2 regions of the Lysinibacillus sp. FSL P2-0066 genome follow, and region 2 is predicted to be linked to the other one. Evidence: riboswitches for the same ligand, from Rfam matches in the RefSeq annotation. Region 2 holds a riboswitch; the other holds the start of a gene.
The links. Region 2 has a riboswitch for lysine ahead of MKZ14_RS15785 (aspartate kinase). Riboswitches for the same ligand answer to the same signal wherever they lie in the genome.

Region 1 (16,631 bases), 1.7 Mb from region 2:
CTTGGCATAAATTCTCAAGGGTTGTGTTACATTTCCATCCCATTTTGTTACCCATGATAAATCTTGGTACCAACCGTCAAAAGTACTACCTTGGCTGTTAAATGCATTTACTCCCAACATTAATGGGCTATTAAATTGAACCCATTGTAACCGATTATATTCAAATGCCCTATCCCCAATGCTCGTTAAACTGTTTGGGAACGATACAGTCGATAATTGATTATCATAAAATGCCAGATTTCCTATCCTAAGAAGACTATTAGGAAGTTGTATAGATGTTAGTTGATTTTGACCAAATCCCCAATCACCTATACTTATAACATTATTAGGAACGACTATACTTTTTAACTTATTACCAAAAAACGCTAGATTCCCTATACTAAGAAGACTAGTTGGAAGTTCTACATTCGTTAAGTAATTAGCTTGGAATGCCCCTTTCCCTATACTGGTAACACTATTTGGAATATTTACAGTTGTTAACCTATTACTATCAAATACATAATTTCCTATACTTGTTATACTGTTTGGAAGTTCGACATTAATTAACTGATTATAGCCAAAAGCCTCATCTCCTATGCTTGTTACACTATTTGGAATCTTAAGATTCGTTATCCGATTGTTTGTAAATGCTTGGGTTCCTATTTTTGTTACACTATCAGGAATATTTACAGTTGTTAATCGATTTCCAAAGAAAGCCTGATAACCTATATCCGTAACACCATCAGGGATGTCCACATGTACTAATTGATTACCATAAAATGCTTGATCTCCTATGGTAGTTAGGTTTTTTGAAATGGTTACGCTTGTTAATTTACTATTTTGGAATGTCCAACGTCCTATATCCGCCACACTATCGGGAATCACAATCGTGCTTAGTTGAGTTTTGGCAAAAGCCCAATCACCTATCGTTATTACACTTTCAGGAATCACTATTTCTGTTAGGTTAGATTCATAAAACGCAAGATTTCCTATTATTGTTACGGGTTTTCCTTCAATAGTTTCAGGAATAACAACAGATCCCCCCGCACCTAAATATTTAGCAATCGTTACACCAGTGCTATTTGGTTGTATCTCAAATTCGCTTGTATTGAAATTGGTTAAATTACGATCATTATCTATTTGCTCATGATCATCAACCTCAATCTTATTATCTACTTCATTTCCACCTGCTTCTTTAGCCTTTTCTTCTATGTCATTTTGTTCATTCGCATAGGTCAGGGATTGTCCCCATTGGAAAAAGAGCAGTAATACAATAAGCATAATGGTAATGTTTTTCTTCATTCATCCTCTCTCCTTTTGTAAATTTTCAGCTTCAAATAGCCCCCTTCCTTTATGAATCCTCGATAAAGAAGTTCCATACATTTATCCTTATAAAGAAAAACACTCTTCTTTATCTTAAAAAAATCAATTTACTTCTACTATTGAGGAATGTTAATTTTTCACTAACTATAAATAAACCGCTATCAAAAAATTGATAGCGGTTTGTTTTATTTAGATTGTTTTAATAATAATGCTTGGGCTCGATTTTTTACTCCTAGTTTATTGTAAATTCCCGAAAGATACACGCGTATGGTCCCTTCAGACAAAAATAGTTGCTCTGCTATTTCCTTATTAGAAGCGCCTTCTGAAAGTAGTGAAAATATTTCTTGTTCACGAGCAGAAAGAGCTTCTAATACTGGTGTTAGTTCTTGAACATAATCTAGCAATCGATAAGCATAGCCAAGGGTTACCTCATCCCAGTCATCTTTAGCACACTTCCGGCGAAAATCAATATAGTCCCTTATAAGGGGAATAATTTTATTCTCATCTAAAAAGGTTCTTATATAGTTATAAGGTTCAGCTAATTTCAATGCTTGATGTAACGTCCTCAACGCCTCTTCTGCTTGTTCTTGCTCCGCCAAACATATGGCTAATAAAATTGTAGCTTCTATACGAGTAGATAGCTGTTCTTGTTGTTGTGCCTGTAATTGCACCTGTATAATCAATTGCTGTGCTTCTAGTAGATGCCCTTTCATGAGTAAATAGCGTGCTTTTACTAGTAAATAAAATGGAGAATCCCTATACACATTTTCTTCGATCTTGGCTAACTCCTGTTTTGCTTGGACAATATTGTCTTCACGTAAAAATAAAAGTGCCTTCATTACTCTTATACTATCAATCCAATAACGTTCGTTGACCGTTTCAATTGCATGATCTAAAACACCTTGAGCAACAATATACTGCTCTTCTAACACAGCTATTTTGCTTTTCAGAATGTACATCGGTACTAACAATCCTGCATCTTGAAATTGATGTCCAGAACGTAAAGCTTCCTCTAATTCTATTGGTAGCTCATCAAATTGGTTCCACTCATATAATTTTTCTGCACGCATGCCATAACTATAGCCCGTCATACTTAAGTTTTTGAATTCCCCTGTTCTAAACTTAGCGAAAAAAGACATAGCCTGTTCATCTGAAAGTAATTTTCCTCGAGAGCCAATATTTGTTCTAAACAACATAGGCTCTGTTTGATTATATTGTATAAAAATTGCGTCCCATTTGGACCCGACAGGATTTCTCTCCAGCCTTTGTCGAATATATTCCCCAGCTTGTGAAAGATCTCCATTTTTCATGACAAAGACATAGGCTTTCACACCTAGAAAATCATCGACAGCGGATGCATATTCACTTTTATTCATCCATTGATTGGACCCATGCTTTTGTTCTAGGTCTAGTATCGTCTGATAAGCATCTTCTAAATTGTGGAATGCTGCGAGTGTATAGGCATACATTACCATCAATTCTGGGTGTACCTCATAGCCATTCGTCAAAAAAGTATCAATCCAATTTACATAGGATGTGGAATGACCACAGGAAAGGAATGTTACAAGATGCTCCTGAATCCATTGTTCAGCATAAATAAACACGTTGCCGCTTAAAGCAAGCTCTATTGCAGATAAAAAACTCCCATTATTATATAAAGCAACAGCTGCTTTTTCATATAAATTTAAAATATCATGCTGGGTAAAACGATTGCTCAATTCTTGACGCAATGCTTCTCTAAATAAATTATGATATCGAAAAACCTGCTCTTTTGCTTCTACTCTGCTAATAAATAGTCCTTGTTGATCAAGCTCTAATAATACTAGTTGAGCATCAGTACGGTTTGTTAGGACATTACATGTATCTGCGGTTAATTGTTCCAAAAGCGAAGTATAAAGTAGAAAGGTTTGGAGAGGTGGTGCTAGTTTTGAAAATACCTCATTCATTAAATAGTGAATCACATTTGAATTACTTTCTCCAAACTCTTTGTCATCTACATTGTGGAAACCTGCTAAATTGGTTAATTGTAACCCTGTAGCCCAACCCTCTGTTATCTCAAAAACCTTTTGAAGCTCCTTTGCCTTTAGCTGTTTATTTAAATTTTTATAAAATTCTTTTGCCTCTTCATACGTAAAAAGTAGATGCTCCATGCCAATTTCAAGCAAGCAATGGTTTAATCTCCACTTTGCAATAGGTAATGAAATAGTTGATCTACTAGTCAAATAAATAAAGCAGTGTTCAGGTAAGAAATCAATGAGGCGGGTCATCGTTTGATGGATGGTAACATTAAAAATATGATGATAATCATCAATCATAATATGAACCTTTTCAGTAGATAGCGATAATTCGTTTAATAGAGCGTCCACTAAATATTCTAAAGGCAACTGTGGTTGAGCATGGAGTATAGAATCAATACGTGAGGAAGCTTCTTGCTGCAAGGAGTGACCAATAGCATGAATTAAATACTTCCAATAACGAATTGGATCATTATCTGTTTGGTCCACTGTATACCATGCAACTGTCGTTTCAAGTTGCTGAAACCAACTACTTAACAAAGTGGTTTTACCATACCCTGCTGGCGCTTGCACTACTATAAGTTTCGCTGTTGACTGATGTAGAATGGCATTTAATCGTTCTCTTTCAATAATTTGCTTGCCCGTTTGGGGTACGGTTGTTTTTGAGGCTAATAAAATATTTGGCATCATTTAAACCTCCTTTCTCTTTAACAACTTTAAAAGCCTAGCCATTCTTTCGCCCATAAAATGGCCTTGGTACGGGATCTCACACCTATTTTACTGTAAATTTCCGTCAAATAGACGCGAATAGTTCCCTCTGTCAGCTGTAATTGATGAGCAATCTCATTATTAGAAGCACCTTCTGCGAGTAATTGTAGAACATCTTTTTCTCTTGCAGTAAAGTTAGCGAAAAACTCATCTTCTGAGCTATCATTCTGTAATAGTTTATTTACATATGCTAATGGCACTGACTTAAATGTATCTCCCTTACTATGCTGACGTATACGCCAGTATTTATTTAGTAATGGCCAGATAGAATCCTCTTCTATAAATGTACGATAATAACCATATAAAACTCCATGTTCAAGGGCAGCGTGTAATCCTGTTAAAGCGAAATCCTCTTTCCCAAGCGAAAAATGACAAATGGCTTCTAGCAGACCCGCTTCAATAAGCGTAACAATTTGCTTCTCCTGAATTGCCCCTTCTTTTAAACGAATAGCAATTTGCAATGCTTCCTCTAGTTGATTGTTGGCATATAGGATTTTACCTTGAACTAATAAATAAAAGGGATTTCTTGATGCAATTCTATAATTGATAAAATCTGTCACTCTAAAAAACTCCTGTTGCGCATATGAAATATTACCTTCCAATAAATAAGATTGTGCTTTCATAATATAGAGCATACCGACCCAATAAGGTTTATCGGTTTCCTTCATAGCTTCAATCAATACCATATGTGCTTCTTCAAATTGTTTTTTAGTCATATAAATACGAGCCTTTAACAAGTACATTGGTATAAATAATCCTGGATCTTGAAAACGTAAACCATATTGTAAACCGATTTCTAACTCTTTACTTGCCCTATCTAAATCATTTATCTCATACAATATTTCAGCTAGTAATCCATAGGTAACTCCTGTAATATTTCGCTCCTTTATTTCACTTTCATTCAACACGTGAATCAGTTCTTCCATTTTTCCCACTGGTAAGAATTTTCCTCGCGCTCCCACAAAGGTACGTAAAATTCTAGGCTCAAATTGATTATATTTTAAAGATATATGATATAAAGATGACTTATTTTTTCTTACATTTACGCGTGTTTGTAAACCTACTTTTGCTTTTTCAAGATCTCCATCTTCCATATAACCTATATAAGCATTCATAATTTCGAAGATTTTTGATACAGCAATAAATTGAAAACCATCCATCCATTTCAATTTATTTTGTTTAAAAAGTAGTTCCTCTATAATTTTCTTCGCCTGATCCATTTCATGGGTTGAAAACAGTGTAGTAATATATAAGACAAGCAAATTAATATCTACTGGAAACTGAGCATTCCTTAATTTTTGTATCCACTGCCCAAATAATAGAGTATGTCCCTCGGCAAATATTTCAACTAAATATTTTTGTATCCATTCATGTGCAAGCTCATATAATTCGCCATTTAGGGCAAGCTCAATTGCTGCAACATAGTCTTCTCTTTGGCATAAATTAGTGGCTACCTCGTAATATATAGAGGCAATCATTTCATAGGATTGTTGCCTGTGAAATTCTACCTGTAGGGCATGCCTAAATAAAGTATGGTAACGATAAACAGGCGGATGTGCTTGTACTTGTTCAATAAACAAACAATTTTTCTCCAGCTCTGAGAATATAGTTAAACTATTTAATTCGTTTGTTACAGATGTACAAACACTCGGCTCTAGGTAGTTTAAAATGGAAGTTCGTAGTAGAAAATCCTGCAATTCTTGAGGTAATATTAAGAGAATTTCTTGCATGAAGTACTCATGAATATATGAACTAGCTTTGGCTAAAATTTCTTCACTACTTAGATTATCTATCATTCCACCTGTTGATAGCTTTATCAGTTGGATACCTGCTATCCAGCCCTCTGTTGTCTTTAGTAAAGGCTTCAGCACATCCTTCTGTTCATCATTTGTAACAGATGTGAAGAAAGATTGTAGCTCTTCTAAATCAAAAGATAATTGACCCACCCCCACTTCTAGTATCCAACCTTTAACACGCCATTTTGCTAGTGGAAGTTCTAAATTAGTTCGGGTTATTATATATATCCGTACATTGGCTGGTAAATATTCAATAAGTCGGTTTAAAATTTGATAAATTTGAGGGGTGTGGATTTCTTGAAAATTATCAAAAACAATATGAATATTTCCTTTATATGTATCCAAATCGTTTAACAGTGTATCTACAATTGTTTCAAAAGAGGTTATTTCATCTAGTATATTGTTTAACTTTTGCTCTTCATTCAATATGCTAAAAGATAATGTATGTATTAAGTACCTTAAAAACCGCACAGGATCATTGTCATTTTGATCGATTGTAAACCATGCTACCGATTCATCAATATGCTTCAACCATAGGCTTAAGAGTGTCGTTTTGCCATATCCTGCTGGTGCCTTTATTATGGTTAGTTTCTTCATTCTATTGTTAGATAAAATAGAAAATAATTTCTTCCTCTCTAATGCATCTGGCACTGTACGTGGAATTGTTACTTTTGATTTTACCCATACCATGTCCATCATCTTGTCTCCTTTCTCCATTCATTAGTTCTATATATTTTTAATTTTTCCTGCAATTTGATTTTTCTACTCATTCACATCATCCAAAAGAGCATACTTATTTTAGAAAGATAAAGCAAACCACTTCACTTTTTTTATTCCTAGCGTTAGAATACTAATATCTTATTTTCCTATAGGAAACTTTATTTCATTAATGATACTTTTTGAAACGAGGGAACAATATGGTTTACAAACGAGTCACAAAATCGTCTGCAGAGGCGGTTTTAGATGGAGATATAAAAGGTTGGCGAAGATTTTTGCCATTTTTAGGACCTGCTTTCATTGCAGCAGTCGCCTACATCGATCCTGGCAATTTTGCTACAAATATTACAGCAGGATCTCAATACGGCTACCTGCTACTTTGGGTTATAGCCTTTTCTAATTTAATGGCCGTGTTAATTCAATCCCTATCTGCCAAGCTTGGGATTGCAACAGGAAAAAATTTACCTGAAGTCGCTCGCGAGCATTTTTCTAAAAAAACATCTATCTTTTTATGGATACAGGCAGAATTGGTCATCATTGCCACTGACCTGGCGGAATTTATCGGAGCAGCATTAGGGCTTTATTTACTATTCAATATCCCAATGCTTCCCGCCGCATTAATTACAGCAGTGGGCTCGTTCGCTATTTTAGAGTTACAAAGAAGAGGATTTAGAGCCTTTGAAGCCGGTATTTCTGGTATGGTTTTAATTGTTGTATTGGCATTTGCCTTCCAAACATTTTTAGCACAGCCCACATGGGGCGATGTAGCGATTGGCATGTTCACGCCACACTTTGAAGGGGTAGAATCACTATTATTAGCAACAGGTATTTTAGGAGCAACCGTTATGCCTCATGCTATTTACTTACATTCTTCTTTAACACAAAGTCGTATTATTGGTCGTAATGAGGCTGAAAAAAAACGTATTTTCCGTTTTGAATTTATCGATATAATCATTGCTATGATTATTGCTGGTGCCATCAATATGAGCATGCTTATAATTGCCGCAGCAGTATTCCATACCCAAGGCTTGGTAGTAGAAGATTTAGATGTAGCCTATAATGGCTTAAAAGAGGCACTTGGCCCAATGGCGGCTATTTCCTTTGGCTTAGGTTTACTCATTGCAGGGCTAGCTAGCTCCTCTGTGGGAACTTTAGCAGGTGATGTAGTCATGCAAGGATTTATTCAAAGAAAAATACCACTATATTTACGTAGGGCGATTACTATGGTGCCTCCACTAGTCATTATTGCATCAGGGGTAAACGCAACCTATGCTCTCGTTCTAAGTCAGGTTGTGTTATCTTTTGGTATTGCATTTGCCCTTGTTCCACTTGTCATGTTTACAAGCAAACGGGACATCATGGGCAGTTTAGTCAATCATCGGATTACAACGGTTTTAGGTTGGTTTGTAGTCGTCATCGTTGTGGCATTGAATATCTACTTACTGTGGGAAACAATATTTTCCTAATAATAAAGCCAGGTACTCTTAAGCATGAGTACCTGGTATTTTTTAAACATCTACCTTCTCAATATTCCGTATAGCTAAATAAGCAATACCCAGACCCACGATGGCTAAAGTAATTGGAATAATAATAATATCGTTTAAAGTAAAGTTACCTGAATTGGACGAAGTTACAGACACAATTATAATAGATGAAATGATAGTTGTCGGTATAGAGTATTTTCTCATCCCAAAATACAATGGGATTAAAGCTATGCCTGAGGCAGCTATCGCGTTCATCAATACAGAGGGTATATGCTGGATAATTAAAGAACTTGATAGTACATCTGGAATTAGTTCATATTGATCGCTTATGACACAAAAAATGGTTGTAATAAGAGCATTGGAGATAATGATCATACTGAAAGTAAATAGCATGACAATGGCTAACTTTGCGACCATTAATTTCTTTCTACTTATGGGATACATAAAGGCTAATGTAATGGTTTTAAATTTATATTCTCCGATGATTAACTTAGCTATTAACGTAGAAGCAAAAATAATAAAAACTGCTCTTACAAATGAATCAATGACACTTAAAGCAACCTCGTAATTTTCTAGCCCTGGATCCCCTTCTACTTTAGAAATAAATAAAATCATAAACAGAAACCCGAGAATGACTAAATTAGCAATGATAGCTCCTCTAACATATGATCCTAAATGAAACTTTTTCATTTCTAAACGCATTAAATTAAGCATGAACAACGCCTCCATTAATTAGCTTTAAGAAATAATCCTCTAATGAACTTGTTTTTTTGCTAATTTCCTCAATCTCAACGTCATGTTCAATTAATGCTCTCGATAGATTTTGCTGAGATACGGTTGAGTCGTATATACGTATAGAGTTATCATCCATTAGCTTAAAATTGGTAATTTTTAATTCACTTTCAATTATAAATGCTGCCTTTTTTCCGTCACTTACGATTACTTCTGTATAATTGACCTGATCACGGTTTATAGTGTCCATCGCTACCTCTGTGATGAGTCTTCCATTCTTAATAACTCCTATTGTATCGACTAATTGTTCTATTTCAGCCAGAATATGACTTGAAATAATAATTGTTATGCCATACTCCTTACAAAGCATCTTGAAAAGCTCTCTTAACTCCTTTATCCCAACTGGGTCCAATCCATTAATTGGTTCATCTAATATAAGTAACTCTGGCTTTGTAATGATGGCTCTTGCGATGCCTAATCTCTGTTTCATCCCAAGAGAAAAATCTTTAACCTGCTTATTCTCTGTATTCGTTAACTTTACTAAATTAAGAACATGTGCAATTTCTTTCTTATCATAATAACCCATGTATTCACAATGTAATTCCAGGGTCTCACTAGCCGTTAATTTTTCATAGAAAATAGGATATTCAATAATTGTTCCCATTCTTTTTAGTAATTCATAGGATTTGTCTGTCAATTTCTCCCCTAAAATTTCTACATCCCCACTAGTAGGCTTCGTTAGATTAGTTAGCATCTTCATAACAGTGGTTTTACCTGCACCATTGGGTCCTAAAAATCCATAAATCTCCCCCTTCTTAACGTTCATATTGACAGCTGAAACAACTTCTTTTCCATCGTAAACTTTCGTAAGCTGATTTGTTTTTACAATGTATGTCATGTAATTCTCTCCCTCAATTGTGACTAGATTCATTATAAAAAATGAAACTCTCTATTTTATTACTGCATTCTTACAAATTTCTTAAGTAAAAAAGCCTGCAAAGCATTAAAGCTCTACAAGCACAATGGATTCAATACATCATTCGTTTTAGCGAAATGGTAAAAGTAGTTTTTTCATTAGGAATACTCGATAACCGGATGGAGCCATTCATTATTTCTACTAGTCGCTTTGTAATCGTTAGTCCCAAACCACTGCCTTGAAAAGATTTATTGCGAGAATCCTCAAGTGTATACATCCTTTCAAATACGCTATCGATATGATATTCATCAATACCCTTGCCACAATCCCACACATCAATATCAATATTGGCTTCTTCATTTCTTACGGTAATTCCAATTACATTGCCGTCTGCTCCATATGCAATAGCATTAGACAGTAGATTGTTTAGCACCCTATTTAATGCTTCTTCATTACCAAGTGCATACATGGGGCTTGCAGGAATATCAATATTAATAGCTAATCCCATTGAAGTAACCAGATCGTAAAAAGACAAAATATTTTTACGGCATATTTCACTGACATTGATTTTAGTGATTGGGTAATCTGTATCTCCAGCCTCTAATTTCGCCAAGTCAAAAAATGTATGGATAATTTTTAACACTTCTAATGTTTTAGCATGTACACCTGTAAGTAATCGTTGGCGTTCCTCGTCACTCATCGCATTTTGAAGTTGAAGCATTTCAATATAGCCAAGTACAACTGTTAAAGGTGTTTTAAGATCATGCGAAATATTGGCCAACATCTTTTTCATGGAATTTTCCATTTTACGATGAGTAGCCTGGATTTTTTGATGCTGATCTAGCAAAGCATTCATTGTAACAAGTAACTGTTGAATTTCTGAATTTGTAGTTGTAACTAGAATCTTTTCATACGTCTGTTCATTTACAATTACGTGTAGTTTACTATGAATGTATTGGATAGCGCGATCTTGTTCCTTCTTGACTTTCCATTGAAAAGTGAGAATCCCGATTAGCAATACAATTATTAATAATAGAAATATCATCATATTTTTAACCCTCAAACTTATAGCCAATTCCCCATAGAGTTTTAATATATTGAGGATTTGATGGATCATCTTCTATTTTTTCACGTAGTCTTCTGATATGTACATTTATAATATTTTCATCTCCATAATAGGCATCTTTCCATATCATCTGATAAATTTGCTCTTTGGTAAAAACCCTGTGACGATTTGTCACAAACAATTTTAAAATGGAAAATTCCTTTGATGTTAGCTTTATCTCTTGTCCACTCTTTGCTATTGAGAAATTAACGATATCTATCTTTAAATTATCGATTTCTAGGACCTCTTGCTTTTGTTCAGCTTGACTGGAGTATTTCGTAGCTCTTCTGATAACAGCCTTAACACGGGCTGAAAATTCTAGCATAGAAAAAGGTTTAGCAATATAATCATCTGCCCCTAATCCTAAGCCTAGTGCTTTATCAACATCACTGTCTTTGGCAGACATAATAATGATAGGAAGTGCTGCCTGCTCTCGAATAATCTTTAATACTTCCAATCCATTTAGTTTAGGAATCATAATATCTAAGATGACCAAATCAAAGGTATTTTGCAAACAATTTTGTAATGCCTCTTCACCATTGATCGCGGTTGTGACATTGAAACCTTCCATAGTTAAATAATTTTCAACCATTTCACGAATGGCTTCATCGTCTTCTACCAGTAAAATATGCTTTTGCATTATCATGCACCTCTCCTACTAAAACCCAATTTCCATATGTATATTACATTACCATATTTATGATGTTTAATTGGAGAGATTTTGTTCATGAGTGTTAAAAAAAAGCTGCCCTATAAACCATCACTTTTTGGTTTACAGAACAGCTCTATTAATTAATCTTCAACTTTTAAATCACAATCTTTAAGTGGAAGCATTTTTGTTTTGTGCTTTATTTTATAGCCCAACCATAATGCTAAAAATAGTGGAATCCCAATATACGAAACAAGGATACCGTACCAATCTATTTTTTCACCTGTAAAGGCTGTGTAATTTTGTCCAATGACTACGATCATACAAACAGTAAAAGCAAATAATGGTCCAAATGGATATAATTTAGCTTTATAAGGTAATAACTTTGGATCTAAGCCCTGTGCATCAAACGCTCGGCGGAAACGATAATGACTAAATGCAATACCTAGCCATGCAATAAAGCCAGACATTCCAGAAGCATTTAATAGCCAGATATAAACCACTCCATCACCAAAGAAGGATGCCAAAAATGCTAAACAGCCTACAGCTAATGTTGCCATAAGTGCATAAATCGGAATACCTCGACGACTTAGCTTTGAGAAAAATTTAGGTGCATGTCCATCCACTGCTAATTGCCATAGCATACGAGAAGATGCGTATAGTCCTGAATTTCCTGCTGACAGCATAGCCGTTAAAATAATGGCATTCATTAATGAAGCAGCAAAGGCAATACCTAGGCGGTCAAACACTAGTGTAAACGGTGAGACTGCGATATCTTCTGATAATAAACGTTCATCTGTGAATGGAATCAACATCCCAATTGCACCAATCGCTAAAATATAAAACAAAATAATACGCCAAAATACAGATTTAACAGCCTTCGGAATATTTTTACCAGGATCATCTGTTTCACCTGCTGTAATTCCAAGTAATTCTGTTCCTTGGAATGAAAATCCAGCTGCTAGGAAAATACCAAATGTGGCAAGGAAGCCACCATGGAATGGCCCATCACTAATAAAGAAATTAGTGAAACCTACAGGAGCCTGCCCACCTAAAATACCAAAAATCATTAGTAAGCTAATGATAATAAAAACAATGACCGTTGCTACTTTAATCATGGCAAACCAATATTCACTTTCACCATAACTTTTTACGGATAGTAAATTAAACGTCAGTACAACAGCAATAAATAATACTGTCCAAAGTGCTGATGAGCTATCTGGAAACCAATATTTCATAATTAATGATACAGCAGCAATTTCTGCAGCAATGGTGATTGCCCAGTTATACCAGTAGTTCCAGCCTAATGCAAAGCCCAAAGCGGGATCTACAAATTTGGTTGCATACGTACTAAATGAACCTGATGATGGCATATAAGCAGCCATTTCCCCTAAGCTTGTCATTAAAAAATACACCATAATACCGATTAAAGCATAGGCAAGCAATGCTCCTCCAGGTCCTGCCTGAGCAATAGCACCACCACTGGCTAAAAATAGCCCCGTACCAATTGTACCGCCTAAAGAAATCATTGTGATATGACGACTTTTTAATTCTTTTTTCAGCTTCGGTGCTTTATGTCCGAACTGATTTACTTTTATTTCACTCACGATATAGCTTCCTTCCTATTTATGAGGCAAAAAAATGCCATCACATATACACTGTGATGGCTACGTTAATCCTCAGTTTTTCTTACATGATAGCTCAACACGTTGTGCAAACGTGACAGTTCTGTTCCTTTCGGAGACAGCCCCAGCATGAGGTTTTCAAGTCCCCTCACACTTCGGCAATATTTCCTTTCAGCTAATTTCATCAATGCTTGTCATTTCAATTAGCATACTTATAAATATCGCGACCTCTACCTCAATACAAACATGAGGCATATAATTATTAAATTTATGATGTTTATTATACTAACATAAGACCATAGACATTTCAATACAACGGGAAATGTTCTGTATTTTATGAATCTTCTACTATTTTTAATAGTGTGATAAAGTGTTATAGTAGTTCAATTAGAATGGTTATTATTAGGGGGGATTTTATTTTGACTACAAATGATCATTCCACTAGTTTTCCAAGTAAAAAAATTAGCTGGAAAGGAACAACCTTACTTTTAGTCTTTGGCGTTATCTTTATAGCCTCTACATTACGAATGCCACTAACTGTTGTTGGCCCAATTATATCCTTTATCCGTGAAGATCTAGGGATATCTAATGTATTGGCAGGCTTTCTAACAACTATTCCATTGCTGGCTTTTGCTATTATATCTCCATTTGCGCCAGTTGTAGCACGCAAATTAGGGCTCGAGCTAACATTATTTTTATCCACTTTTCTCTTGGCCTTAGGGATTGTCCTACGCTCACTTGGTACAACAGAATTACTTCTATTGGGTACTGTGTTAATTGGCGTAGCCATTTCTTTTGGAAATGTATTAATTCCTGGATTATTAAAATTGAAATTTCCATATCATGTTGGTTTATTGATGGCCTTTTTCACCATGTCCATGAATTTTACTGCTGGCCTTGGTGCTGGTATTAGCTATCCTATAGCTAATTCATCGTTAGGCTGGCAAGGGGCGCTATCCATTGCACTCATACTTGTTCTAGTTACAATCTTAATTTGGATACCTCAACTAAAGTCAAATAAACCGGAACCAGTTACTACATCTAAAAAGACCAGTACACCTCTGTGGAAATCACCTGTTACTTGGGCTGTCACAGGGGCAATGGGTTTACAGTCTTTATTATTCTACACAACAGCAGCTTGGATACCTGAAATCTATATTGCTCAAGGTTTAGCACCTGATAAAGCTGGCTGGATGTTTTCAATCATGCAATTCTCACAAGTACCAATGGCCTTGGCAGTGCCTATTATTGCAGGCAAAATGACTTCTCAACGCCCACTTGTATTGATGTTTACTTCCTTCTATTTAGTAGGCTTTGTTGGGGTTGTCATGGAATGGACAAGTCTTGGAGTACTATGGATGGTTCTTCTAGGGTTAGCAGGTGGTTCTTCATTCGCTCTAGCAATGATGTTCTTCACTCTCCGCACTCGTACTGCATTTGAAGCAGCAGATTTATCAGGCTTTGCCCAATCTTTGGGTTATTTATTTGCCGCAATCGGTCCTATTCTTTTTGGCTTCTTGCATGATTTATTTGGTGGCTGGAATATTGCGGGATGGCTCTTTGTCGTTGTGGCAATGTTACTCTTCTTTTGCTCAATGAGAGCCTCTAAGGATGAATATGTGCATTAAAATTAAATAAAGCAGGTGGATCGACTTCCTCCATCTGCTCTATTTCTATATAGTGTTTCCACATTACTTAATTGTCGAGTTGCTGGAGTAATGTTAGCAATTCAGCAAGGTAATCTGATTCTTCATTATTACGAGCTGTTATAGCAGAAAAAATAGGAACAGCTTCTTGTAAGAGCTTATAACTATAATAGTAATAGCCTATAAAAGCTTGCTGCTCATAGCCCTTTGGCGTTTCTTCCTCCCACTCCTGCTCATCATTGTCCTCATGTTCTCTCCATAAATAGTTGACTTTTAATAGCTCCTGCATATTTTCAACAGTATTGGTTGGGTCTAGATAATCCTTCGTAATAGCATGTGCCACAGCTAAATATAACTGTAATTCTTGTAAGGAGACATCCTCTATTTTTTTACTTTTAAGCTTTTTTAAAAGAATAAGCAAAACCCATGGTGTCACCTGCCACAGTGTACCTTGATGTTCAATTAAATCAGCTAGCTGTGTGTATTGCTCCTGTTCAATCAGCTGAGGAATAGCTGTACCTCTACCATAAGGTGTTGTCAATTGTCTCCATGGGATATTGGGAATTTGCTGATCTAACATAGTAAGCCCTCTCTCATCGAAAGTATAACGAATGGATAATTAACTATTGAAAGTAAACAGTTCCTTTACTCTAATAGCATGGTTTTTGATAAAAATAATTTGGTGTATGATATATATTTACATAGGGTTTATGAAATATATGAGTCGTTGCAGGCGAAAGTGGCGGGATTAACCATGTCCAGTTGCCTGTAACTTCTCTTCCTGCTGTTTTTTCTGCTTCCTCAAACAATTTAAACTGCTGAGCCGCTGTATGATGATCAACAATGCTCACACCATCTTCTTTAAATGAATGAAGAACAGCAATATTAAGTTCGACTAATGCACGATCACGCCAAAGTGATGCTTGTTTAGTTGTATCTAGATTAAAAATTTCTGCAATAGCAGGTAGCATGTTATAGCGCTCATGATCTGCTAAATTGCGTGCACCGATTTCTGTTCCCATATACCATCCGTTAAATGGGGCTGCTTGAAAGTCAATTCCTGCCATTTGAAAACGCATACTCGAAATAATGGGTACAGCATACCACTTCATTCCTAATTTCTCCACATCGATTGACTCTGGATGGCGGATTGGAACCTCTACTATATTTTCTTCAGGAATTACAAACACTTGGGGAGCCCGGCTATCTACCTGTATAACGAGTGGTAGCACATCAAAAGCTGTTCCTTTGCCTTTCCACCCTAGAGATTCACATACTTTTGTAAACTCAATGGACTGCGAATCTCCAATAACGCCTGCCTCTGTTTCATAGCCTGCATAGCGAATTAGTTGATGATTCCAAATCCGTACTCTATCTGAAGCAAACACTGTTATTGTTGGACGGATTTTCCCATGATTTGTCGCATAATCAATATGTTCTAGTAATTTTCGGAAAATAGCCTTTTCATCTAAAACATCGCGTGCATCTACCACGTGGAGTGACTGCCAAAACAGACGTCCGATACATTTATTGCTATTACGCCATGCCACTCGTGCACCAAAAACTAACTCTTCTGTTGTTGGGTGATATTCACCTGCATCCTTAACTGCCTGTAATCTATTCTTTAACCAAAGTTCTGATTCATTTTGTTCTGTCTGGTATAGACTTAAAAACTGCTGTATCTCCTGTATATTCATATCGATTCCTCCACTTATCCTCATATTAGAGGAACAAAACAACAAGCACCATGAAAATAGTAATTAAAAAAACATACATATTTTATATATGAAATAGTTTGTTCAAATTTACTCTATAGACTCACTTTCGTAAGAGAATGTAAGAGAGATCCTAATTATTATAAAAAGACTACATTAAT
Region 2 (16,631 bases):
CAAGCAACAATTGACAAGAACAATGACCTCGCGTCATATCACGATGATGGCGTTAGGTGGTGCCATTGGCGCGGGATTATTTAAAGGAAGTAGTGCAGCCATTGATATGGCAGGACCATCTGTGCTGATTGCGTATTTAATCGGAGGCATTATTTTATTATTTGTCATGCAAGGCTTAGCAGAAATGGCTGTACGTAATAAAGAAGCAAGAACCTTTAGAGATTTAGTGCAATCAGTGTTAGGCAAATACCCCGCTTATTTCCTGGATTGGATTTATTGGAAAATGTGGGTTTTAAATATTGCGGCAGAATCTGTCGTTGCAGCTATCTTTATTCAATATTGGCTACCAGATTATCCAATTTGGATACTCGCACTTTCTGTTTCAGTGTTAGTAACAGCCATTAATTTACTATCCGTAAAAATATTTGCAGAAACAGAATATTGGCTAGCATTAATCAAAATTACCGTTATTATTGTCTTTATCATTGCAGGACTTATTTTATTGCTTGTTACGTTTGGAAATCATAATGCTGTTGGTTTTGCTAACTTAACAGAGCATGGTGGGTTTTTCCCTAATGGCTCGACGGGATTAATTGCAGCTATGCTTGTAGTTATCTACTCTTATGGCGGGACAGAAATCATCGGGATTACATTAGCTGAAACGAAAAATCCTGAAAAAGTAGTGCCAAAAGCTGTTCGCAGTACATTAGTACGTATTGTTACTTTTTATTTACTGCCATTCTTTATTATCGTAAGCTTGATTCCTTGGAATGAAGTAAATGGGGTTCCTGAAAGCCCATTTGTCATGGTTTTTAAAATGGTGGGTATTCCAGGGGCAGACCATATTATGAACGCTGTTGTTTTACTTGCCATTATTTCATCAATGAATTCTGGACTGTATGGTTCATCACGCGTACTCTATACACAGGCTGTAGATGGACGGGTGCCTAAAATATTTGCTTATTTATCGAAACGAAAAGTACCAGTATATGCAATTTTAATGTGTACTTTAGCGATGTATCTAGGGGTCATTTTATCTTTATATGCGGGAAGCAAGACCTTTGATTTTCTAATGGGATCACTTGGTTATACTGTGTTATTTATTTGGTTAATTATTGCGATTGCACATTTAAAATCACGTAAAAAACAAGCAAAGCACACAAGTGCCTATGAAGTAAAATGGTTCCCTTATACAACTTGGGTAGCTATACTAGCGTTAAGTGCGATTCTCATCGGGATTATTTTTACCACATCAATTATTGTGACAGGCATTACGTTAGCTATTTACCTTTTTATTACGTTAACCTATGTATTGAAAGGTCGTTATCAAGACAATTAATGGCTGTGATTTGATTTTTCGATATAGATTTGCATAAAAAATACATTGTAGGCAGATTGTTCGCTCAAGTGAATTTATCCATGCTATACTACAGTCATAGTAAGTTTAAGGAGGATTTCAAATGGCAATTGTACATGCAACAGATGCTACGTTCCAGGACGATATTAAAGAAGGGTTAGTACTAGTAGACTTTTGGGCTGCTTGGTGCGGACCATGTAAAATGATTGGGCCAGTTCTTGAAGAAATGGACGCTGCGGGTAGTGCGGCTAAAATTGTAAAAGTTGACGTTGACAATAACCAAGGTACTGCAGCTCAGTATCAAATTATGTCAATCCCATCTTTACTATTATTTAAAGATGGAGAATTAGTTGACAAAACAGTAGGCTTCCAACCAAAAGAAGCTTTAGAAGCATTTATCGCAAAACATGCGTAATGAATGAAGTTCACAAAGCCGAGCCATCAATAGATGTGTTCGGCTTTTTTTCGTTATATAATAAAGAAAATAACTAACATTATTCTAATGAGGGGAATTTTTACTTAGGGGGCAGGTAGGTAATGAATGATTTAATCAAACGAAAACTGGATATTTTACCAGATCAGCCTGGCTGCTATTTGATGAAGGATCGACAAGGGACAATCATTTATGTCGGTAAAGCAAAAGTTCTGAAAAACCGTGTCCGCTCTTATTTTACTGGAACACATGAAGGGAAAACGCAAAGGCTTGTAGGTGAAATAGAAGATTTTGAGTATATTGTGACGTCATCCAATATTGAAGCACTTATTTTAGAGCTGAATCTCATCAAATTACATGATCCAAAATATAATGTCATGTTAACGGATGATAAGACCTATCCATATTTAAAAATTACGAATGAAAAACATCCTCGTCTAATTACGACACGGAAGGTAAAAAAGGATAAGGCTAAATATTTTGGTCCTTATCCAAATGCCTATGCAGCAAGTGAAACAAAAAAGCTATTGGATCGATTGTATCCGCTGCGTAAATGTGTACAATTACCATCTAAGGTTTGCCTGTATTATCATATGGGTCAATGCTTAGCACCATGTGTGAAGGAAATTAATGGTCAGGTTTATCAAGATATGATTGAGGATATGACGAAGTTTCTAAATGGTGGTGTGGAGGCAGTCAAAAAAGAGCTTGAAGCTAAAATGCTAGCAGCTGCAGAAAATCTGGAATTTGAGCGAGCGAAGGAATTCCGAGACCAAATTGCCCATATTGATACGGTTATGCAGAAACAAAAAATAGTTTCAAGTGATACAACAAATCGAGATGTATTTGGCTATGCAGTGGAAAAAGGATGGATGTGTGTTCAGGTTTTCTTTGTGCGCCAAGGTAAGCTGATAGAGCGTGATGTCTCGATTTTCCCGATCTATCAAGATGCAGAGGATGAATTTTTAACTTTTGTTGGACGCTTTTATGAAAAACCAGAGCATATTAAGCCAAAAGAAATCTTTATTCCACAAGCCATTGATGCAGCTATCTTAACTGAATTATTAGAGATCAAAGTGCTCACACCGAAAAGAGGTCAAAAGAAGGAATTGGTTGAATTAGCAACCAAAAATGCCGAAATTGCTGTGGCAGCTAAATTCCAGCTAATAGAACGCCAGGAGGAACGTACCATTGGTGCTTGTGAGGCACTTGGTGAAGCAATGGGTATTAGTACACCTTTACGAATTGAAGCTTTTGATAATAGTCATATGCATGGAACGGATGCAGTATCTGCCATGGTAGTGTTCATTGATGGGAAGCCTGCGAAAAAGGAATACCGAAAATATAAAACACGTACAGCAGCCAAGCATGATGATTACGGTGCAATGCAGGAGGTTATACGTCGTCGCTATATACGTGTTTTAAAGGAAGGTCTCCCATTACCAGATTTAGTCTTAATTGATGGTGGTAAGGGACAAATGGAAGTAGCCCGTGAAGTACTAGAAGATGAGCTTGGCCTTGTTATACCGATTGCTGGTTTAGCCAAGGATGATAAGCATAATACATCTCAGCTCTTGTTTGGTGATCCACCAGAAGTGATTAGCTTAAAACGTACAAGTGATGGCTTTTATTTATTACAACGAATTCAAGACGAAGTTCACCGCTTTGCTATTACCTTCTTGCGTCAACAGCATGAGAAGCATGCCATTCAATCTGTATTAGATCATATTGAAGGGGTAGGACCAAAACGAAAGCAACAGCTGCTTAAACATTTCGGTTCAGTCAAAAAAATTCGAGAGGCGAGCGAGCTAGCATTACAGGAGGCTGGGATGCCCGCTAATTTAGCAAGCCAAATTTTTAGCTATTTTCAGCAACAATCATTGTCAAAGGAATAGGCATGTGCTATGGTTATAAATAACATTGTTTTCAATGTTATGGAGAGCCAACTGCGTGACTAGTTTGTTTACGCTAAGGCTTAATGAATTGAATACATTCACTTTAAAGTGATGATAGAGGTGCAAGGTTCAAGAGTAACACGATGGAGGATGGACAAGTCCAAAGATATTGTGTGAAAGGGGAGCTTGCCGAAGTACAGTATTGTTGTTCCATTGCTGTACTGGTTTTGCATTTAAGAAATGTAAGACTGTCGATTCTAAACGTTTCGGAGAGCTATCACACATGCGCAAGTTACGATTATTGTACATGTTATAGGCAGCTTTCACGTTATGTGGAGGCTGCCTTTTAGTTTTTCTAGAAACCCATAATTAGGTGAAATACATGAACTGGAAGGGAGAACGAAAGAAATGGCTAAAATCGTGATGAAGTTTGGAGGAGCTGCATTAGGTTCCACTGAACAAATCCAAGAGGCTGCTCGGAAAGCGATTGCTGAAAAGGACAAAGGTTTTGATGTAGTGGTGGTCGTTGCAGCGATGGGACACACTGTGAAAGAGATGAAAATGATGGTACATCAACTAACAGATGATGTATCGAAACGAGAATTAGATGCGGTTTTGTCAACAGGCTCTCAATTATCTAGTGCTTTATTTGCCATCGCCTTACAGGAAGCAGGCTATACTGCTGTGTCTCTAACTGGATGGCAAGCTGGTATACATACGGATGGTATGTATCGACATGCACGTATCGACTATATAGATGTTAGTCGAATGGAAGAACACTTTACACAGGGACAAATTGTAGTCATTGCTGGAGAACAGGGGATTGACGAAGAGCACAATATTACCATGCTTGGGAAAGGTGGAGCTGAAACAGCAGCTGTAGCACTTGCTGTATCGTTAGAAGCGGAGAGAGTTGATATGTATACAAATGTGGACGGTGTTTATACAGCAGATCCACGTTATGTTACAAATGCCCAAAAGCTACAGGAAATATCCTATGATGAAATGTTGGAATTATCTAACTTAGGATCTCATATCATACATCCACGTGCGGTGGAGTTAGCGAAGAAATTTCAAATGCCTGTTATTATACGCTCAAGTTTAGTTGAATCAGTAGGCACTTTATTGAAGGAGGAAGTAGAAATGGAAAAAAATTTAGTCGTTCGTGGTGTGGCATTTGAATCGGATATTATTCGTTTAACAGTAGGGTATGATGCTTTTTCCAATGCTTCATTAGCAGACATATTTACGGTTCTTGCAGAGAACCGTATTAATGTAGATATTATTGTCCAAGCCATTATTGATGGGTTGAAGCCAACTGTATCGTTTTCTATTTTAAAAGAGGAATTTGCGGAAGCATTACGTGTGTTAGAGGATAGTAAATTATCACTCGGATTTAGTTTTGCTGACTTCGAAATTGGGCTAGCAAAAGTTTCTATCATAGGTTCAGGCATGGCTTCTAATCCAGGCGTTGCTGCTCGTATGTTTGATCGGTTACGTCGTGAAAATATCCCTGTAAAAATGGTAAGTACCTCTGAAATAAAAGTGTCCGTTGTTGTCCCACAGGATGATATGATCAAAGCAGCTAATGCTCTCCATGATGAGTTTAATTTAGAGCAAGCACTTTACATATAATAATAGAAGAAACAGCATTTTATGTAATTGACCGAAATAAAAGGAAGAAAAAAGAAGGATTGTCCTCCCATTCTTTAATGGGAGACAATCCTTTTTAATTATTCTAAGGGAATGGTATTCATAATACGTTCTTTAACATCCCATTTGACTGTAAACATGACGTATTGTTGCTTTTCCCGTTTTTCATTATAGCATTCTGTCAGGTAGCCTTTCGCTAGTTGAATTTGCTCTGCTATAAATCCTGCTTCAAGTTTAAAGCTACGTTGCTTAATTTGCAGAATTTCAGGGTCATTTGTCAACTGGAAAATGCGTCCATCTTTTGATTCCTTTATGAGTTCTAATGTACCCCAGCAGGCATCTGCGAAAAATGCGATAAGTTCATCTTGACTTTTACATGGGAACTTGCGAGCAAGCTCCTTACCTGCCCAATAAAGGACATCATCTTCATGTTTACCGAGTATAGAAGATAGAATATGATCACGAATGATCTCATAGCCAAATGATGAGATTGTAGGAGATGGAGTGTTTAACATTGTTATCCTTCTTTCTTAGAATTTTCTTAAAATTTAACGGTAATAAAGTAATGATAGATTTTTCGAGAAAAAACGACGCATCATGTACTAGATTAGTTCTTTAATAAGCTCTATGAAAAACTCCGAGTTGCCTTGACGCTCGTAGCTCTTGAGAGTACAATAAACATGTCATAATATTGTACCATGATGAAATACACAGTCAATGAAGTATCATTTACAAAATGATGACTTCTTTTGTTGTGCTATTTTAAGTACTAAGGGGGGTAACAGTCTTGTCGAAAGATCGAGAGTTTTTATGGCGTCGCTTACATTCTCTACTTGGGATCATTCCAGTAGGTCTGTTTTTAACGATGCACCTGTTCATTAACTTTACAGCAACAGGCGGGGCAGAAAGTTACAACGATGCTACCGCAGTAATGGAAAAGATTCCATTCCTTATCCTAGTTGAATGGATTGTCATCTATATTCCATTAATGTTCCACGCATTCTATGGTGTCTACATTGCATTCACTGCTACACCAAACACAGGACGTTTCAGCACGTACCGTAACTGGATGTTCTCTTTACAACGTTTTACTGGTGTATTCTTAGTGATATTCATTGCATGGCATATTTTCCAAACTCGTATTCAAAAAGCACTTGGCACACACGTTGATTACGACATGATGGCGAATATCGTTGCTAATCCATTCATGCTTGGATTCTACATTGTTGGTATTTTATCAGCAACTTTCCACTTATCTAACGGTTTATGGGCATTCCTAGTAAGCTGGGGTATTACACAATCTCCTCAGTCTCAAAAGATCGCTACTTACGTAACAAACATTCTTTTCGTAATTCTAAGTGTAGTTGGTGTGGCTGCTATTTTAGCTTTCGTATAATTCAATAGAAGCTACGATAGAGCACATGCAATCATTGCAATTTTTTAAGAGGAGTGAGAAATAATCATGGCGAAAAGCAAAATAATTGTTGTCGGCGGTGGTCTTGCCGGTCTGATGGCAACGATTAAAGCAGCTGAAGTTGGTACTGAAGTTGATTTATTCTCATTAGTTCCTGTAAAACGCTCACACTCTGTTTGTGCGCAAGGCGGAATTAATGGTGCGGTAAATACTAAAGGTGAAGGGGATTCTCCATGGATCCACTTTGATGATACAGTATATGGTGGAGACTTCCTAGCGAACCAACCACCAGTAAAAGGTATGTGTGATGCAGCACCTGGCATTATTCACTTAATGGACCGTATGGGTGTTATGTTCAACCGTACACCAGAAGGACTTTTAGATTTCCGTCGTTTTGGTGGTACTTTAATGCACCGTACAGCTTTCTCTGGTGCAACAACTGGTCAACAATTACTATATGCGCTAGATGAGCAAGTTCGTTCTCATGAAGTAGCTGGTTTAGTAAATAAATATGAACACTGGGAATTCCTTGGTGTTATTATCGATGAAGACGGCGTTTGTCGTGGTATCGTAGCGCAAGATATGCGTACAGAAGAAATTAAATCATTCCGTGCAGACGCTGTTATTATGGCGACTGGTGGCCCTGGTATTATCTTCGGTAAAACAACAAACTCTGTTATTAACACAGGTTCTGCTGCTTCTATCGTTTATCAACAAGGTGCTTCATATGCGAATGGTGAATTCATTCAAATTCACCCAACAGCGATTCCTGGAGATGACAAAAACCGTCTAATGTCAGAATCAGCTCGTGGTGAAGGCGGTCGTATTTGGACTTATAAAGACGGTAAACCTTGGTACTTCTTAGAAGAGAAATACCCAGCTTATGGTAACTTAGTACCACGTGATATTGCAACACGTGAAATTTTCGACGTTTGTGTAAACCAAAAACTTGGTATCAATGGCGAAAACATGGTATACCTAGATCTTTCTCATAAAGATCCACATGAATTGGACGTTAAACTTGGTGGTATCATCGAGATTTACGAAAAATTCGTAGGTGATGACCCACGTAAATTACCAATGAAAATTTTCCCAGCAGTTCACTATTCAATGGGTGGATTATGGGTTGACTACAATCAAATGACTGAAATTCCTGGTCTATTTGCAGCAGGTGAATGTGATTACTCTCAACATGGTGCAAACCGTCTTGGTGCAAACTCACTATTATCTGCTATCTACGGTGGTATGGTTGCAGGACCAAACGCAGTAGATTATGTAAAACATCTTAAAAAGCATGCTGAAGATCTTCCACAAGAGATTTACGATGCACGTGTAAAAGAGGAACAAGCGAAATGGGATGCTATCATGAAAATGGAAGGCACAGAAAACGCTTACTTACTGCATAAAGAGCTTGGTGAAATGATGACTGCTACAATGACTGTAGTACGTTACAATGATCAGCTTAAAGATACATTGAAAAAACTTGATGAGCTTACTGAGCGTTGGAATAATATCAACATCAATGATACGCAAAAATGGAGCAACCAAGGCGCACACTTTACACGTCAGCTTAAAAATATGTTAGTGCTTGCAAAAGTAATGACAAAAGGTGCACTATTACGAAATGAATCTCGTGGTGCACACTATAAACCTGATTTCCCTAACCGTGATGATGAGAACTTCTTAAAAACAACAATGGCGAAGTTTGACCCAGCTACTGGTAATCCAATCATCACGTACCAAGAAGTCGACGTTTCATTAATCCCACCACGTAAACGCGACTACTCTGCGAAAGGAGACTAAAAGTTATGCAAATCGCAGCTAATACTGGAAGAATGGTCAAAGTGGAAATCTTACGTCAAGATACACAAGGCGGCAATAGCTACTGGCAAAAATTCCAAGTGCCTTACCGTCATGGTATGAACGTAATTTCAATTTTAATGGAAATTCAAAAAAATCCTGTTACTGAAGATGGTGTAAACACATCACCAGTATCATGGGATATGAACTGTTTAGAAGAAGTTTGTGGTGCATGTTCAATGGTGATCAATGGCCGTCCACGTCAATCATGTTCTACACTAGTAGACCAATTGACAGAGCCGATTAAATTGGAGCCAATGAAAACATTCCCTGTTATTCGTGACCTACAAGTTGACCGTGAACGTATGTTCAACGCTCTTAAAAAAGTGAAAGCATGGGTACCAATCGATGGTACGTATGATTTAGGTGAAGGTCCACGTATGCCAGAAGGTAAACGTCAATGGGCTTATGAATTATCTAAATGTATGACTTGTGGTGTATGTATGGAAGCATGTCCAAACGTGTCTGAAAAAGCTTCATTCATCGGACCAGCTCCATTATCACAAGTACGTCTTTTCAACACTCACCCAACAGGTGCAATGATTAAAGATGAACGTTTAAATGCGATTATGGGTGATGGCGGCCTTGCAAACTGTGGTAACTCTCAAAACTGTGTTGCTGCATGTCCAAAAGGTATTCCTTTAACAACATCTATCGCTTCATTAAACCGTGCAACTACTGTGCAAATGTTCCGTAACTTCTTCGGTTCTGACCACTATGTAGACTAATATACGGACAAGAACTCCCTTACACTTCGTGTGAGGGAGTTTTTTATAGTTATAGAAATGAATAGTTATCAAATTGAATATTCGCGTTTTTTCTATGATAATATAGCATTTTCTTTTATAATGAATATGTATTCATTTTGTTTACCGTCGATTGATAAAAGACGGGCAATTACATGACAGGGGATGGTATATCATGAAGGCAAATTATATCGATAATTTTCAAGAGTGGGAAAAGGGTTTTTCATTTTTTAGTGAGGTACGAGTACGATTTTCAGAAACAGACATGTATGGTCATATGAACAATACGATTAGCTTTACATATTTTGAGCAAGCAAGAATTGATTATTTCCGTCATTTAGGAATTTTAATGCCCTCAGTTGGAGAAGAGGATGTGAAATCTATACCAATCGTAGCCGATTTACAATGTGATTATGTAAAGCAGGTTTTCTTTGATGACGTTCTACGAATTTATACAAAAATCGCGCAAGTTGGGAATTCATCGATGGACATTCATTATCTAGCAAAAAATCAAAAGGACGAAATTTGTTTCACTGGTCGTGGAACGATTGTGCAAATGGATCCTCGCACAGGCAAAAGTGTACCGATTTCAGAGGAAGAAAAAACGAAATTAAATCAGTTGGCTATGCTACCTCACTAGCTCAATATGTAACTGTATGTAAATTTATTAAAATAGTAGGAATTGCATTTTACGTAAAATTTACGAATGTATCAATATAATTTTCGAAATTTTTAAGGAAACATGGAATAATCATGCAAATAGCCGTCACCGCTTCCTGCCCCTTAACATAAGTTACAATACGTGCGGGGGAGGAGGGTGTAACTGAATGAATGGCTCTCATCATCGTTCTCTTTTAACAAACCGAGAACGTGAAATATTTGCGCTTTTATTAGCTGAAAAAACAACGAGAGATATTGCAGAGCAGCTTGGTATTAGTGAAAAAACAGTGCGAAATCACATTTCCAATACAATTCAAAAGCTAGGTGTAACGAATCGATCTCAGGCGTTAATTGAGCTGTTACGCTTGGAAGAATTTAAATTAAACTAATGGACACTTGCTATTTCGTGAAAAAACCGACAAAATAGAACTATTCAACGTATTTTTAGGAGTGAAATAGTTATATGTCGGATGAAGTAACAAAGCACTCACCTGAAACCGTTGCAACGGTTGAAAAGGAATTACGCTATATAGCGGCCATCGTGAAGCAAAAGGGAAGAGAAATTGTTTCCGATTATGCGATTACGCCGCCACAATTTGTTGCATTACAGTGGTTAGAAGAGCTTGGTGATATTACAATTGGCGAATTATCAAACCGTTTATATTTAGCTTTTAGCACAACAACAGATTTAGTGGACCGAATGGAGAAAAATGAATTAGTCAAGCGTGTGCGTGATGAAAATGATCGCCGTGTCGTTGTCGTTCATCTTCTCGAAAAGGGCGAACGTATTATTCAAGAAGTTATTGAAAAAAGACAGCAATACTTGCAAGAGATGCTTGTTGGTTTTAATGAACAAGAAGTCGCGCAATTATCAAGCTACTTAGAAAAACTACATGTACACATGAAACAGGATTGAGGCGGAAAGTATGAATGCCCCGATAGGCGTTATTGACTCAGGAGTAGGCGGTTTAACCGTAGCAAAAGAAATCATGAAGCGATTGCCAAACGAAACGATTTATTATATTGGCGATACAGCAAGGTGTCCGTATGGTCCAAGAAGTCGTCAGGAAGTACGGAATTTTACTTGGCAAATGGCAAAAGCACTCGAAAAAATGAATGTTAAGATGCTCGTTATAGCTTGTAATACAGCGACTGCAGTAGCACTCGAAAGTTTACAAAGAAATATGCCTTTTCCAGTACTAGGTGTTATCAATGCTGGCGCACGTGCAGCTGTAAAAAAAACGAAGCGACATGAAGTCGTTGTGCTTGCAACAGAAGGAACAATTAAAAGTGGGGCTTATGAAGAAGCCTTATTGTCACTCAATACGTCAACACATATTATTCCACTAGCTTGTCCAACATTCGTACCACTTGTAGAAAGTGGCGAATATAAAGGTGACTTTGCAAATAATTTAATAGCAGAAGGCTTAAAGCCGTTGAAAAATCGACAATTTGATACGGTTATTTTAGGGTGTACACATTATCCTATTTTACAAAAACAAATTGAAGCTGTTGTCGGAGAAGATGTAAATGTACTATCTTCTGCGGAGGAAACAGCAAAGGATGTTCAGGAAATGCTAGCGTATAATGGCACTTTAGCGAATGTAAATGCGGTGCCTGCTCATAAATTTTTTGCAACTGGTTCTGTACCAATTTTCCGTTCGATTGCTGAGAATTGGTTAGAGCAAGGTACTCTTGACATAAAACGTATCACATTAAAATAAAAAATCAGCTTAGCAACAGGCTAGGCTGATTTTTGCCGTTTTTAGCATTGTACATAAACCACTATCGAGTACTTTTTCAATGACATAAATTATGTTAAGATGAGGGCGCGAAAGTTTTTAGGAGGAACAAATTAAATGACAAGATTTGATGGTAGAAATGCAGATGAGCTAAGACCTGTGAAAATAGATAGTGAGTATTTATTACATCCAGAAGGCTCTGTGTTAATTCAAGTAGGTAATACAAAAGTAATTTGTACAGCAACGATGGAAGACAAGGTACCTGGCTTTTTACGTGGGCAAGGGAAAGGGTGGATTACAGCCGAGTATTCCATGTTGCCTCGTGCAACCGCTCAACGTACACCACGTGAATCCTCTCGTGGGAAAGTCAATGGACGTACTATGGAGATTCAGCGCTTAATTGGACGTGCATTGCGTGCTGTAGTCGATTTAGAGGCGCTAGGCGAACGTACTGTGTGGATTGACTGTGATGTCATTCAAGCGGATGGGGGTACACGTACAGCATCCATTACGGGAGCATTTGTGGCCATGACACAGGCCATTGCTAAATTTGCTGAAGAGAAGCCATTCGAAAAATTCCCGGTAACAGACTTTTTGGCAGCAACAAGTGTTGGGATCGTAGTGGAACAAGGTGCTATTCTTGATTTAAATTATGTAGAAGATGTGGCTGCAGCTGTTGATATGAACATTGTGATGACAGGTGCAGGACGATTTGTCGAATTACAAGGTACTGGAGAGGAAGCTACCTTTTCTCGAGAAGAACTAAATGAATTGTTAGCATTAGGTGAAAAAGGCATACAACAATTAGTTGAACTTCAAAAAATAACGCTTGGTGAAATGGCAAACAAAATTGGAGGGAATCAATAATATGAAACAAGTAGTCATCGCCACAAAAAATAAAGGGAAAGCAAAAGACTTTGAAGCATTATTTGGACCACTTGGTTATGAAGTCGTGACAATGTTTGAAGTGGCCCCAGATATGGAAATAGAAGAAACAGGAACAACATTCGAAGAAAATGCCATCCTAAAAGCAGAAGCATTAGCGAAGGAGCTTGGAACCATTGTTATTGCAGATGATAGTGGTTTAGCAGTAGATGCATTAAATGGTGAGCCAGGTGTGTACTCCGCTCGCTATGCTGGTGACCATGACGATGAAGCAAATATGATTAAACTATTAGAAAATTTACAAGGTGTCGAAGATGACAAACGTACAGCACGTTTTTGCTGCTGTATTGCAATTGCAGGACCTGATTTTGCAACAACAACAGTATTTGGTACATGTGAAGGCGTTATTGCCCATGAAAAGCGTGGAACGAACGGCTTTGGCTATGATCCAATCTTTTTCGTGCCAAGCTTAAATCGAATGATGGCTGAGCTTTCACCAGAGGAAAAAGGCTCAATTTCTCACCGAGGCAATGCCATCCGCAAGTTAAAGGAGCAATTACCGAATCTTATCAAATAAGAGGTGATATCCATGAAAATGCTTGTTATGAGCGATACACATGGTGATAGCCATGTCATCGAAAAGGTTAAAGGTTTTTATCCTGAAATAGATGTTGTGGTTCATTGTGGAGATAGTGAACTTCCCTATTCACATGAGGCATTAGAAGGATTGAAAAAAGTACGTGGAAACTGTGATCGTGAAAAAGCTTTCCCTGAAGAAGAAATTTTCACTGTCCAGGATGTGAAAGTTTATGTAACACATGGTCATTTATTCAATGTGAAAAATTCCATCTTGTCATTGTCCTATCGTGCAAAAGAAGTAGGAGCACAGATCGTTTGTTTCGGTCATTCTCATATACTCGGTGCCGAAATGATGGATGGCATCTTATTTTTAAATCCGGGCAGCTTATTAAAACCACGAGGCCGTAAAGAGAAAAGCTTTGCTGTTGTGGAAATCAATGCAACATCTTTTAAAGTTGATTGCATGACAGATGACAATCAATGTATGGCTACATATACATTTGAGCGACAATAATAGGGGGAATCCGCATGACTACAAAGTATGCGGATTTTTATTTGGGCTGCTGATAATGGTAAAATTGCCTATGAATGATTAATGCTGAAATAGCAAAAATAAATCGTAAAGGCAATAAAGGAGAAAACATGAAAAAAACAATTGGCTGGCATTTTGATAATAGTTACGTTCAACTACCAAGTATTTTTTATTCCGACATTTCGTTAAATCCTGTCCGTTCACCAAAATTGATCTTATTAAATGAGTCAGTTGCAGCATCACTTGGGTTAGACATTCAGACTTTAAAGAGTGAGGAAGCATTAGCCGTTTTAGCTGGTAATACAATCCCAGAGGGTGGCGAACCGATTGCACAGGCTTACGCAGGGCATCAATTTGGTCATTTTAATATGCTAGGTGATGGTAGAGCTCTATTATATGGGGAGCAAATCACACCTCAAAATGAACGGTATGACATCGCTCTAAAGGGATCGGGTAGAACACCTTATTCTCGGGGTGGAGATGGGCGAGCCGCCTTAGGTCCAATGCTAAGGGAATATATTATTAGTGAAGCGATGTTTGCGCTAGGGATTCCCACTTCACGTAGTCTAGCAGTAGTCACTACAGGTGAAATGATTATTCGAGAAACGGAACTACCAGGCGCTATTGTCACACGAGTTGCAAGTAGTCATTTGCGGGTAGGGACATTTCAATATGCTGCGCAATGGGGGACAGATGAGGAGCTACAGCTCTTAGCTGATTATGCATTAGAACGACATTACCCAGCTAATAGTGGCGATCAAAATCGTTATCTTTATTTGCTACAGGAAGTCATAAAGAAACAAGCGACCCTTATAGCAAAGTGGCAGTTAGTGGGCTTTATTCATGGCGTCATGAATACCGATAATATGACCATTAGTGGTGAAACCATTGATTATGGTCCTTGTGCATTCATGGACGTCTATGATCCAGCGACTGTGTTTAGCTCGATTGATCGCCAAGGACGCTATGCTTATGGAAATCAGCCCAACATTGGTGGCTGGAATTTAACGCGCTTAGCTGAGTCCTTACTACCTTTAATTGATGATGATCAAGAAAAAGCCATTCAACTGGCACAAGAAACGCTACAACAGTATCCAAAATTATATGTAGAAAATTGGTTGGAAGGAATGCGTGCAAAGCTAGGCATTTTTAATGAGGAGCAAGAGGACATCAAGCTTGTTGAAGAGCTTCTTCAGCTTATGCAGCAATACCAAGCAGATTATACGAATACATTTATTGCCTTAACGTTTGAGCAATTGGAGGATTCGCCTTTATTTAACGCCTCAGCTTTTAAGGACTGGCATCACAAATGGCAAGCTCGATTAGCGAGACAGCAGCAAACAAAAGACATGTCACAGCAATTAATGCGTCAACATAATCCAGCTATTATTCCGCGTAACCACAGGGTAGAAGAAGCTTTGGAAGCGGCTGTAGAACGAGGCGATTATAGTGTGATGAACAACTTACTAAAAGTCCTAGCTCAGCCTTATGCCCATACGAAAGAGCAACAAGCATACGCTTCATTACCTGAACCGACGAATCAACCATATCGTACGTTTTGTGGCACATAAGTAAAAACGAGAGTTATTTATTCTCTCGTTTTTTATTTGTATAAAGGCACTCTACCGTATTCAAACGCATATTCTATGTATGAATAAAGATAAAGGAGAATAGGGTCGGTGCATAAGTATTCAAAGGGTTGGTTTGTCAAAGTATTGCGTGCTCATGGAATAATGGTTCATCCTCAATTTAAAAGTCATTTAGGCTTATATAAAGAATCTGAATTACGAAATTTATATTATCGTTATGTCGAAATAGAGTCTGCTGAGCAAAATCAATAGACCGTTTGTTTGAATAACTCCTTTCTAGGAAAAACTAGTGATTAGAAAGGAGTTTTACGATGTGGATGATGACTCAAACATGGCAAGATGTTCTATTTTTACATTGGCCGATAGACCCTCAAGAACTCGAAAAACATGTACCTAAAGAACTGAAGCTCGATCTCTTTGAACAAAATGCCTGGCTTAGTGCTGTAGTTTTTAAAGTTTATCGACATCGGCTACGCTTTCTACCACCTCTTCCGGGGATGAATACCTATTTACAATTGAATGTCCGAACATATGTGGAGTATAACGGCATGAAAGGCATCTATTTTTTTCATTTAGATGTGACGAATAATTTCTTATCAAAAATTACGGCAATAGGTAGCTTGCCATATCGCCATTCCAACATCCTAGTAAAACAAAGAGGAAATCACTATTCATACACAAGCCATTACAAAGCATGTGACGAAAGATTGAGGGTTATTTATACAATAGGAGACAAGACCAATACTAATTTTGACCGATGGATTGTAGAGCGCTACCATTCATGGGCGAAATGGAAGGATACACTTTTTCGCATTGATATTCACCACTCCACATGGGAATTAAAGCGAGCCAACGTAACGATTCAAAGCAATACATTAGCCTCTTTTATGAAGGGTAGTCTTCAGGGCATACAGCCTCATGCTCATTATGCCAAAAACAAAACGGCGAGAGTTTTTCCTCCAGCAGTTGAGCGTAAAATGGTCATAAATGCATCAAGATTTTTACATTAAAAGAGGTAACAAAATTGCATCACGATGGCACTGGCAATCATATCTGACATCGCAAGTGCCTCTGCTTCAATTTCATCAAATACGTCTACATCTGCCTGAAAATCTTTTTGTATCATCGTGACAGCTTCATTTTTCGTTAAAGCTAAATGCGTATAAAACATTTTTTGTACTGCCTCTCTACTTAGGTATGGATTGATTGTATGCAAAAAGAAAGCAATATCATCTGCATTACGATACCATTCCTTTTCTTTTGCTTCTGCTGTGGTAGCGTCACCT

Region 1: it holds a riboswitch for lysine, as region 2 does, so the genes downstream of both, MKZ14_RS01305 (amino acid permease) here and MKZ14_RS15785 (aspartate kinase) in region 2, are expected to answer to the same signal.

What each region holds. Positions count from the first base shown of each region.
Region 1 is NZ_CP150202.1:253,089-269,719, reverse strand. It holds gene MKZ14_RS01345 (InlB B-repeat-containing protein) at 1-1,281, opposite strand, end outside; gene MKZ14_RS01340 (LuxR C-terminal-related transcriptional regulator) at 1,488-4,004, opposite strand; gene MKZ14_RS01335 (LuxR C-terminal-related transcriptional regulator) at 4,034-6,577, opposite strand; gene MKZ14_RS01330 (Nramp family divalent metal transporter) at 6,799-8,064, shown strand; gene MKZ14_RS01325 (ABC transporter permease) at 8,107-8,796, opposite strand; gene MKZ14_RS01320 (ABC transporter ATP-binding protein) at 8,789-9,712, opposite strand; gene MKZ14_RS01315 (sensor histidine kinase) at 9,843-10,778, opposite strand; gene MKZ14_RS01310 (response regulator transcription factor) at 10,783-11,475, opposite strand; gene MKZ14_RS01305 (amino acid permease) at 11,628-13,091, opposite strand; lysine riboswitch at 13,174-13,350, opposite strand; gene MKZ14_RS01300 (MFS transporter) at 13,529-14,737, shown strand; gene MKZ14_RS01295 (hypothetical protein) at 14,805-15,335, opposite strand; gene MKZ14_RS01290 (nitric oxide synthase oxygenase) at 15,406-16,452, opposite strand.
Region 2 is NZ_CP150202.1:3,146,649-3,163,279, reverse strand. It holds gene MKZ14_RS15800 (amino acid permease) at 1-1,339, shown strand, start outside; gene trxA (thioredoxin) at 1,461-1,772, shown strand; gene uvrC (excinuclease ABC subunit UvrC) at 1,895-3,685, shown strand; lysine riboswitch at 3,793-3,970, shown strand; gene MKZ14_RS15785 (aspartate kinase) at 4,094-5,320, shown strand; gene MKZ14_RS15780 (YslB family protein) at 5,419-5,853, opposite strand; gene MKZ14_RS15775 (succinate dehydrogenase cytochrome b558 subunit) at 6,126-6,734, shown strand; gene sdhA (succinate dehydrogenase flavoprotein subunit) at 6,801-8,555, shown strand; gene sdhB (succinate dehydrogenase iron-sulfur subunit) at 8,561-9,340, shown strand; gene MKZ14_RS15760 (thioesterase family protein) at 9,534-9,998, shown strand; gene MKZ14_RS15755 (LuxR C-terminal-related transcriptional regulator) at 10,186-10,407, shown strand; gene MKZ14_RS15750 (MarR family transcriptional regulator) at 10,482-10,934, shown strand; gene racE (glutamate racemase) at 10,945-11,742, shown strand; gene rph (ribonuclease PH) at 11,878-12,627, shown strand; gene MKZ14_RS15735 (XTP/dITP diphosphatase) at 12,629-13,222, shown strand; gene MKZ14_RS15730 (metallophosphoesterase) at 13,235-13,738, shown strand; gene MKZ14_RS15725 (YdiU family protein) at 13,867-15,327, shown strand; gene MKZ14_RS15720 (DUF2639 domain-containing protein) at 15,436-15,597, shown strand; gene MKZ14_RS15715 (DUF2071 domain-containing protein) at 15,657-16,355, shown strand; gene MKZ14_RS15710 (hypothetical protein) at 16,352-16,631, opposite strand, start outside.